DNA from 2 places in the Nitrosospira sp. Nsp1 genome. Region 2 is predicted to be linked to the other one. Evidence: predicted binding sites of a transcription regulator. Region 2 holds the regulator's gene; the other holds the start of a gene.
What was found. Region 2 encodes FliA, which starts transcription of late flagellar genes. Its sites were predicted from a motif close to CTAAAGTTNNCNNAAANNNTGCCGATANNA; they were not measured.

Region 1 (4,488 bases), on a different contig from region 2:
GCAATGCCGAGTTCATAGCTGGTATTACTGCTGATACGCATGAGGACTCCTTTTTGGTGATTCTATCTCTATCCGGCCTTATCGCAGGTTAGCCATCAGTCCGATGGCGCATACCTGCATCCGCTCGTTACCTTGTAATATCAAGCAGCGCGTCGAACATCTGGTTGGCCGTCTGTATCACCTTGCTGGCGGCGAGATACGCCTGCTGGTAGCGCATCAGATTGGCGGCTTCTTCATCCAGATTCACGCCCGATTCGGATTGCTGCAAAGCTTGTGCCTGGCTCAGAAGTGCCGACTGGGCGCTACTGGTGACGTCCAGTTCACGGGTCTTGTTACCTATCAGGCTGACCACCTGACTATAGGCGCCTTGATAATTCGCCGTGCCACCCGCCAAAGTGCGGCTACTCTGCAATGCACCCAGCAGCAACCCGTTGCGATTGTCCGTCGTCCCGTTGTCGTTGGGGCCGATGCTGAACGTATCTCCCGGCTTGGGTATTCCCGTGAGGGTCACGGTCCATCCGTTGAAACTGATCGGGCTACCCGAAGTGAACGTCATGCCGGTCGGATTACCGGTTCCATTCCCGCTCACATCGAAGGTCGTGGCGCTGGTGAAGGTAAAGGTGACCGGTTCTTTAAGATTGAGGTTGGGGGGCGGCGGGGCATCGACACTGCCGGCGCTGATGCGCCCGGTGCCGGTATTGGCAAGCGGCGCGTCGGTCCGGATCGGTGCGGCCACGGCGATCAGATCGGTATCCTGGATGGCCACCTCAATTTGCCCCGCGCCGTTTATCGTGGGCCGGATCAGAAATTCGTCGCCTGCAACAGCAGTGCCGGAAGCAATATTCAGACGCACGCCATCCACAGTCTGCGGGAGTGTTGCAAAGGTTTGTGCGACGCCGTCGTTAAGCCGCGTGAGGGTGTAATTGGCGCCATCGTACCGCAGCCGGTAATCACTGGTGGTAAGGGCGTTGTAGCCCGTGATATCAGCGGCAATGACCGCGTTGCCGGTATTCTTTGCCGACGCCGCGACCGACGGGCTCGGTATCGTAAAGAATTCGCCACCCAGGTTGCCGTGCACATCCTGCCCCAGCCGATGCTGGTCGTTGAATGTGCCCGCCAGACCGATAGCAACGCGCCCCAGGCCGTTGCGGGCGGCATTGAGTTCGCCGTTGCGAAATTGCAGCAGCCCGCCCAGCTTGCCGCCATCCAGGCTCGATTCCTTGATTGGTAAAGTATTACCACCGGTAACATAACCAATTTCGAGGCGTTGCGGATCCACCGGAGAAGCTCTCGTAGCGAGTTGGAAGGCGGTTGAACCCACGACCAGGGACTGGCCCGTGCCGATAAAGATACTGTAACCGCCATCGCTCTGTTCAACGACCTTGGCGCGAACTTCATTGTTGAGCTGCATGACCAGTTCGTCGCGCTGGTCTCGCAAGTCATTTGCCGGTTGGCCGCCTGCGCTGCCCTCGGCAAGGCTGATGGTTGCATTCAGCTCGCTAATTTTTGCACCCAGCGTATTGATGAGCGAGACACTATTCTCGATCTGTGCGTTCACCCCATCCTGGATTTTATCCAGGCTGTCGTTCAGCGACTGGAAACGCCGTACCAGCACCTCGGCGTTGGAAAGCATGGATTGACGGGAGGCTACATCCGATGGATTGGTGGCAACGTCTTGCACGCCACCGAAAAAATCTTGCAGCGCCGGCGCCAGGCCCAGCCGGCCGGTCGGGTCCGCCAGTAGCGTATCTATCTGGCTCATCTGCGCTAAATAGGTGTCGAGCTGGGCCGATTCCGTCTTTGCCTGTGCAACCTGGCTGACCAGCAACTGGTTATATACGCGCTTTACCGTATCGACCTGCACGCCCCGGCCGATGAATCCGCTGCCGGTGGCTTGCGCGCCGCTGGCCGACTGTACGGTTTGCTGGCGAGTGTAGCCGGGCGTGGCCGCATTGCTGACGTTATGGCCGGAAACAAGCAACCCTTGCTGGGCCGCGTTGAGCGCGCTGAGACCGATACCAAAAATGCCGTTAGCCATATTGTCTCCAAATCCTATCCGTATTCGTTTGATATTTAACGGCTCAGGATCAAAAATATTTAGTTCGTTTAGTCCAATTTGGCAGTGTGCAGGACAGCGAAGGGGAAATATCGGCAGTGGCGCTTACAATGGTGCTTCGCCGGACCACTGGGTGGTCCTGATGATCTGGCTCAGCTTGTCCGCATAATCCGGATCGGTCGCATATCCGGCCTGTTGCAGGCCTTGCGCGAAACTCTCCGCATCAAGGCCTTGCACCGCCTGTGCCAGCACTTGCGCATAGCGCGGGTTGCTGCGCAGAAGATTGGCATAGTCGCCGAAGGCATCCGCATAAGAACTGTAAGCGCGGAATTTTTCCACGCTCTTGCGAGCCACCCCGTTGACGTATTCCGTCGTTACGGACTCTACTACAGGGCCTTTCCAGTTGGCGCCGGCCTTTACGCCGAACAGGTTGTAGCTGGGTGCGCCATCCGGCCCGCGAAGTTCGCGTTTGCCCCATCCGCTTTCCAGCGCAGCCTGTCCCAGCATGAACAGCGCTGGGATGCCAGTCGCCTGGCTGGCCTGCTGCGCATACGGCATCAGCCTGGCCTGAAACTCCATCACATGTGAATGCGCGCCGGGTCGAGGCACTGCCGGAGTGAGCGATTCCGCTCGGGGATTTGCCGACGGCGTCAATAGACCCGATGAACTCGATAATCGCGGTTCGGCTGCGGAGGCCGGTGGTTGCGCATGCTGCGGGGTAAGCAGATGAGGTTGCAATCGCGCCAAGGGCGGAATGCTCCCGGCAGATTGCTGACCAGTGACAGCGGAAGCCGGGGCAGGTGTTTCCTGATCCGGTTCCGGCGGCAATCCGCCACGCAGTTGCCGTATCATGACATCGGCCAAACCCACGCCACGGGAGGCCATGTTCTGCGAGAGCTGCTGGTCGAGCATCGACGTGTATAGGCGGCTCTGCTCGCTGTCCATCAAATCATCCTGGGGCGTGGCATCGCGCATGGCCTTCAGCATCATGTTCATGAACAGGGCTTCAAACTGCCGGGCTGCGGCTTCAAGACCTGCCTGGCCATCTTTTTTCGATGCAATGCGTAACCCGTTGACCGCCTGCACGTCGAGGGCGAATTTGGTGGACAAATCAGCCGAAGCAACCATCAGATGATCTCCAGTTCCGCCCTTAGCGCGCCAGCCGACTTCATCGCCTGAAGAATCGACAGCAGGTCTTGCGGCGTCGCGCCGATGGCATTCAATGCCTTCACCACTTCGGCCAGCGACGCACCTTCAACCATTGTCAGCATCCCCGATTCCTGCTTGATCTCGATCGTCGAGCGCTGCGCCTGCACCGTCTGCCCGCTGGAAAACGGTCCGGGCTGGCTGATCACCGGCTCGGTACTGATGACTACCGATAAGTTTCCGTGGGCAATGGCGCAGGCGTCAACGGTGGCCGACTGGTTCATGACCACCGAGCCGGTGCGGCTGTTGACGATAACCCTTGCCTGAGCCGGCGTGGTGCTGATATTCATGCTTTCCACTTCCGCGATAAATGCCACGCGCTGATCGCTGGCTTCTGGTGCGCGTACCTGGATTGCGCGGCCATCCAGCGCGGAAGCGGTACCTTCGCCGAAGCGGGCGTTGATCGCTTCCACTATGCGTCGGGTATTGGAAAAATCGGAGGTGTTGAGGTCGAGCCGTATGCCATTGCCCTGGGTCAGTACCACGGGCACCGCCCGTTCGACCGTTGCGCCGCCCGCGATACGGCCGGCGTTCAAATGGTTTACCTGTACCTTGCTGCCGCTGGCGGCAGCACCGATTCCGCCAACCAGCAAGTTGCCCTGAGCCATTCCATAGACTTCGCCGTCAGCACCTTTGAGCGGCGTCATCAGCAATGTGCCGCCGCGCAGGCTTCTGGCATTGCCCATGCTGGAGACCGTCACGTCGATAATCTGGCCGGGCTGAGCAAACGACGGCAGCACGGCCGTTACCATTACGGCAGCCACGTTTCTCAAGCGCATATTGGTGCCGGGCGGGACATTGATGCCCATCTGCATCAGCATGCTGTTGAGCGTCTGTATGGTAAATGGCGTCTGGATAGTCTGATCGCCGGTGCCGTCCAGTCCCACAACCAGTCCGTAGCCGACAAGCTGGTTTGTGCGCATGCCCTGGACCGAGGCAAGATCCTTGATGCGCTCGGCGTGTGCCGGGCCCGCCATGGCATAGCACCCGATCCACAGAATAGACAGTAAGTGAACGACAGACTTGAAAGATGGAGGGATCATGGAATCGCTGGGACCGCGGTAATCATTCAATTTTTGACGCAATAATTCATGCGTTTGCTAAAACGGCGAGACAGTCAGGAAAAAGCGCGAGAGCCAGCCCATGGTTTGTGCCTCATCGATATAGCCGTTGGCCTTGTACTCGATTTTTGCGTCAGCCACCTGCACGGACGAAACCATGTTGTT
Region 2 (4,488 bases):
GACACCGTGGGCATGGGTCAGCGCGACCAGATGGTAGCCGAACAGGTTGCGATGCTGGCAGGTTGCGGCACTCCGGTCAAACGGCTGCTGCTGCTCAATGCCGCTTCCAACCGGCATACACTCGACGAGGTGGCTCACGCCTATCAGGGGGACGGCCTGGCGGGTGCAATCATCACCAAACTGGATGAAGCGGTCACCATTGGCTGCGCGCTCGACACTGCAATCCGGCATCGCTTGCCGCTTTATTATGTAGCGGGCGGCCAGCGGGTTCCGGAAGATCTGGAAATGGCCGACTCCCGGGCTCTGGTGAATCGCGCGCTGGATAATCCACCTGCCGAATCTTCCTGCATCATGCCGGAGGATGCTTTCCCTTTGATCCTGACAGATCGCAATATCGGTGCGGGCAACCCGGACATGAGCGAGGTTCACCTTGGCTGAGCCTATCCATGACCAGGCAGAGGGACTTCGCCGCTTGCTGGTACAGAATTTTCTGAGTGTTTTCACCATCACTTCCGGTGGCACGGACACAGGCAAGACAACCACAGTTATCAGTCTGGCGACAGCCCTTGCACACAGCGGCAAGCACGTACTGGTAATCGATGAGAATGCGGGCGCCAATAACGTCAGCGCTACGCTGGGTATCAGCGCCCACCGTGATTTGCTCGATGTAATCCGGCGGGACAAGACGCTGGATGAAGTGATCATTCCTAGCCCCGAAGGGTTTTTCATCCTGCCGGCCGGGCGCGGTATGCGTGTTCTGGGAAAGCTGAGCGCGGACGACCAGGCTCATGTGATCGGCTGTTTCGAACACCTTGCTCAACCGATTGACGTAATACTCATCGATGCCGCACCGGGCCGATCCAGCCAGATGCTTACGGTTGCCCTTTCCACTCATGAAATCGTGGTGGTCGTTTCCCCCGATCCGGCTTCGATTACCACGGCCTATGCGTTGATCAAACATATCTGTGGTCATCATGAGGATAAGCAGCATTTTCACATAGTGATCAACAAGGCTGGAGCCGAGACCCAGGCGAAGATGATTTTCGACAACATGGCTGACGTAGCCAGGCGCCATCTTGCGGTTTCACTCGATTTCATGGGTTTTGTGCCGCAAGACGGCAAGCTTTGCCTCGGCCGGCGTGTAACCGGCGCAATTCCCGCCACTGCTTCAGCAGCCGCGTTCCGCCGGATAGCGGAATCGTTGGCCGAATGGCCCTGCCCGGATGACGAGGAGAGAGGCGTGGAACGCTTCATGAAATCCCTGTTGCTAAGCAGCCGGAACAACAGTGCCGACGCCGCCGCCACCGCCACAGGTGCGAGATGAGCCAGACGATGTATACCTCAGCCGGCGTAATCGATAAACAGCAGCATCTCGCCGAGTTTGCCCCACTCGTCAAACGCATTGCGCATCACATGATGTCCAGGCTGCCGGGCAGCGTGGAAGCGGATGATCTGATCCAGGTCGGCATGATCGGCTTGATGGATGCGCTGAATCGTTACCAGGAAATACCGGGAGCCCAGTTTGCGACATATGCGCAGCAACGCATACGCGGCGCCATGCTGGACGAATTACGCCAGATGGATTGGCTGCCGCGGGGGGCGCGCAGGAATATGCGTCAAATCGAAACGGCAATCAACGCACTGCAGCAACGCCTCGGCCGTGCGCCCACGGAACCGGAAATAGCCAAGGAACTCGAGGTGCCAATCGAAGGCTACCACGAGATGCTGCTGGATGCGCGAGGTGCGCAACTGATCCATTACGAAGATTTCTCCGATAGCGAAAATGACGATTTCCTGGAACGCAACTGCGTCGACACTAGCGGCGATCCACTGGCAAACCTGTTGAACGGCGACCTGAGGCAAGCACTGATCGGCGCCATAGGCGGCTTGCCCGATCGGGAAAAAACATTGATGGGGCTCTACTATGAACAGGAGCTGAATTTCAAGGAAATCGGCGCGGTTCTCGGGGTATCCGAATCCAGGGTATGTCAGATACATAGCCAGGCCGTTGCGCGGTTACGCGCCAAACTCAAGGAATGCGCATGGACTTCAACAGCATAATCGGTATTGCCATTGCTTTGATCGCCATCTTTGGCGGGCAGGCACTGGAAGGCGGCAATCTCGGCTCCCTTGTCCAGTTTACCCCGCTTCTCATCGTGCTGGGGGGTACATTGGGAGCGGTACTGTTGCAAAGCCCGGTGCGCCAGTTCGTACTCGGCATGAAGATGAGCCGCTGGGTATTTGTTCCGCCGCTACTCGACGTGGGTACATTGGTGGAGCATATCGCCATATGGAGCACCGCTGTCCGTAAGGAGGGCCTACTGTCGCTCGACACGCACGTGGAAGGTATTGATGATCCTTTCGTAAAAAAAGGATTGCAACTGGTGCTGGACGGCACGGATCCGCTGGTATTGAAGCGCATGCTGGAAGTGGAGATCGATACATTCGAAGATTTTCATCGGCAGGGTGCAAGAGTATGGGAAGCGGCGGGAGGCTACGCGCCGACCATCGGTATTCTGGGTGCGGTGATAGGTCTTATACAGGTCATGGAGAACTTGTCGGATCCGGCACATCTGGGTAACGGAATAGCCGTGGCGTTCGTGGCGACCATCTATGGCGTGGGGCTCGCAAACCTGGCATTCCTGCCCATCGCCAATAAACTGAAAACGCTCATCGGCCGTCAGGTACTGATGCGCGAAATGCTGGTGGATGGGCTGGTCGGCATTGCCAAAGGCGAGAACCCGAGACTGATCACCGGCCGCCTCAACGGGTATATGGCGTGACCAGAAATATGAATGAATATCGCCGTCGAAGAAGGCTGATATGCAGGGTAATGCATATTTTCATATAACAAAAAGCTGCTCATCCATAACCCCTATTTGAACTGAAATGCCGCGCAGACACAGACCGGAAGAGCATGAAAATCATGAGCGGTGGCTGGTATCCTACGCCGACTTCATTACCCTGCTGCTTGCACTGTTTGTCGTGATGTATGCAGCTTCCCGCTTGAATAACGGCCAGTATGACCAGGTGTTGGCGGGATCGTTTGTCAGTGCGTTTGGCGCGCAACCGAAGGGGAGCGATAAGGCAGTCCTGACGCCTGACGTCATATTGCCGAAGCGCACGCGGAAAACGGCTCCGATTATCGCTTCGAACCTCCCAACGGCGGATGATGAGCTCACGGTAAAAAAAGCACGTCGACTTGTGGAAGTGCAACGCCAGCAGAAGGACCAGATGGATATCATCGCCCGCGAAATCATGGCTGTATTCGGTTCGCTGGTGGACGATGGACAGGTGAGGGTAATCCACAGCAACCTGGGCCTGGGCGTGGAGATCAATGCCAGCGTATTATTCTCGCCCGGCCAGGCACTATTACGGCAGGAGTCGAGCAGAGTGATCGAGGCGGTGGCGCAGGTGTTGAAGAACGACAGTCATGCGATTCAGGTCGAGGGCCATACCGACAATATACCGATCGTCACCGAAAAATTTCCCTCCAACTGGGAACTGTCGGCCGTGCGTGCCAGCAGCGTGGTGAGGTTGATGATCGGCAATGGCGTGGATGCCACGCGGCTTACGGCAGCGGGGTATGGCGAAAATCGCCCTGTCGGACCGAACGACACGGAGGAGGGCCGTATGCGAAACCGGCGAGTCACAATCATGATCCTGTCCAGCCTTCCCGATATCTCGGCCGGGATTTTATCCGGGAATTCATCTGAGGGTTCATCCGACACTTCAACCGGGGCTTCACCTGATGCGATACCCGGCCTATCCGATACCGTACCTGCTACCTTGATAGACACCTGATTGGGTACGTTGGCCTGGTACGCCGCGCCGTATCTGAAGGCTTACTGATCGACTCAGCCCTCGCCAAGCTGGCGACCACCGAAAAACGACTGGGGTTGGCCATCCGAACAATACAGCCTCGCGTTTTGCCCGCCATGGGTCGAGGTCTGTAATACCGATATCGCCTGCTGGGTGTAGCGCAGGCGCTGACCGACAAGGATGCCGTTGATCTTGTTGAGCTGACTGGCTGTTTCCGCCAATTGAAGTAGTTCTTCCCACGCACCGACAGCGGCGGGGCAATCGCGTAAACCGTGTTCCATGCCGATGTGGTCTTGAGTATAGCCGAGCTTTCTCAACCAGTAGTTGCGCGCATCCGACAGTTGAGCTAATTGTTGGGCCTGGTGCGCTTTTTCGTTGGCAATTGCAAGCAGCAGGGATGTGCCCGGCTGCTGTAATGCAGCTTGCTCCCGGCGCAAAATATCGATGAAGTCCCGCGTCGCGTCGCGCTCGCGGCTGATGCAGGCAACAGGATCGAAAATACTGTTAGTCAAGTTAACCCTTCCCCCTATGGATCAGGTCGCGCACCGTGTCGAGCAAACCATCGGCGACCTTGCCGGGGTTTACGGTGAAGTGGCCCTCGCTGATTGCCCGTTTGATTTCTTCTACCCTGACGGCATCGAAAACTTCGACATTTCCCAATTTTTT

Region 1: flgK (flagellar hook-associated protein FlgK) is a predicted target of FliA. The motif match lies at 2,072-2,101, and genes of this name have one in related genera.

The regions. Positions count from the first base shown of each region.
Region 1 is NZ_FMUF01000018.1:6,963-11,450, reverse strand. It holds gene flgL (flagellar hook-associated protein FlgL) at 1-41, opposite strand, end outside; gene flgK (flagellar hook-associated protein FlgK) at 128-2,038, opposite strand; gene flgJ (flagellar assembly peptidoglycan hydrolase FlgJ) at 2,162-3,184, opposite strand; gene BLP78_RS11225 (flagellar basal body P-ring protein FlgI) at 3,184-4,239, opposite strand; gene BLP78_RS11220 (flagellar basal body L-ring protein FlgH) at 4,363-4,488, opposite strand, start outside.
Region 2 is NZ_FMUF01000020.1:48,774-53,261, forward strand. It holds gene flhF (flagellar biosynthesis GTPase FlhF) at 1-438, shown strand, start outside; gene BLP78_RS11945 (MinD/ParA family ATP-binding protein) at 431-1,324, shown strand; gene BLP78_RS11950 (RNA polymerase sigma factor FliA) at 1,333-2,061, shown strand; gene BLP78_RS11955 (flagellar motor protein) at 2,043-2,783, shown strand; gene motD (flagellar motor protein MotD) at 2,890-3,804, shown strand; gene BLP78_RS11965 (flagella synthesis protein FlgN) at 3,858-4,334, opposite strand; gene flgM (flagellar biosynthesis anti-sigma factor FlgM) at 4,336-4,488, opposite strand, start outside.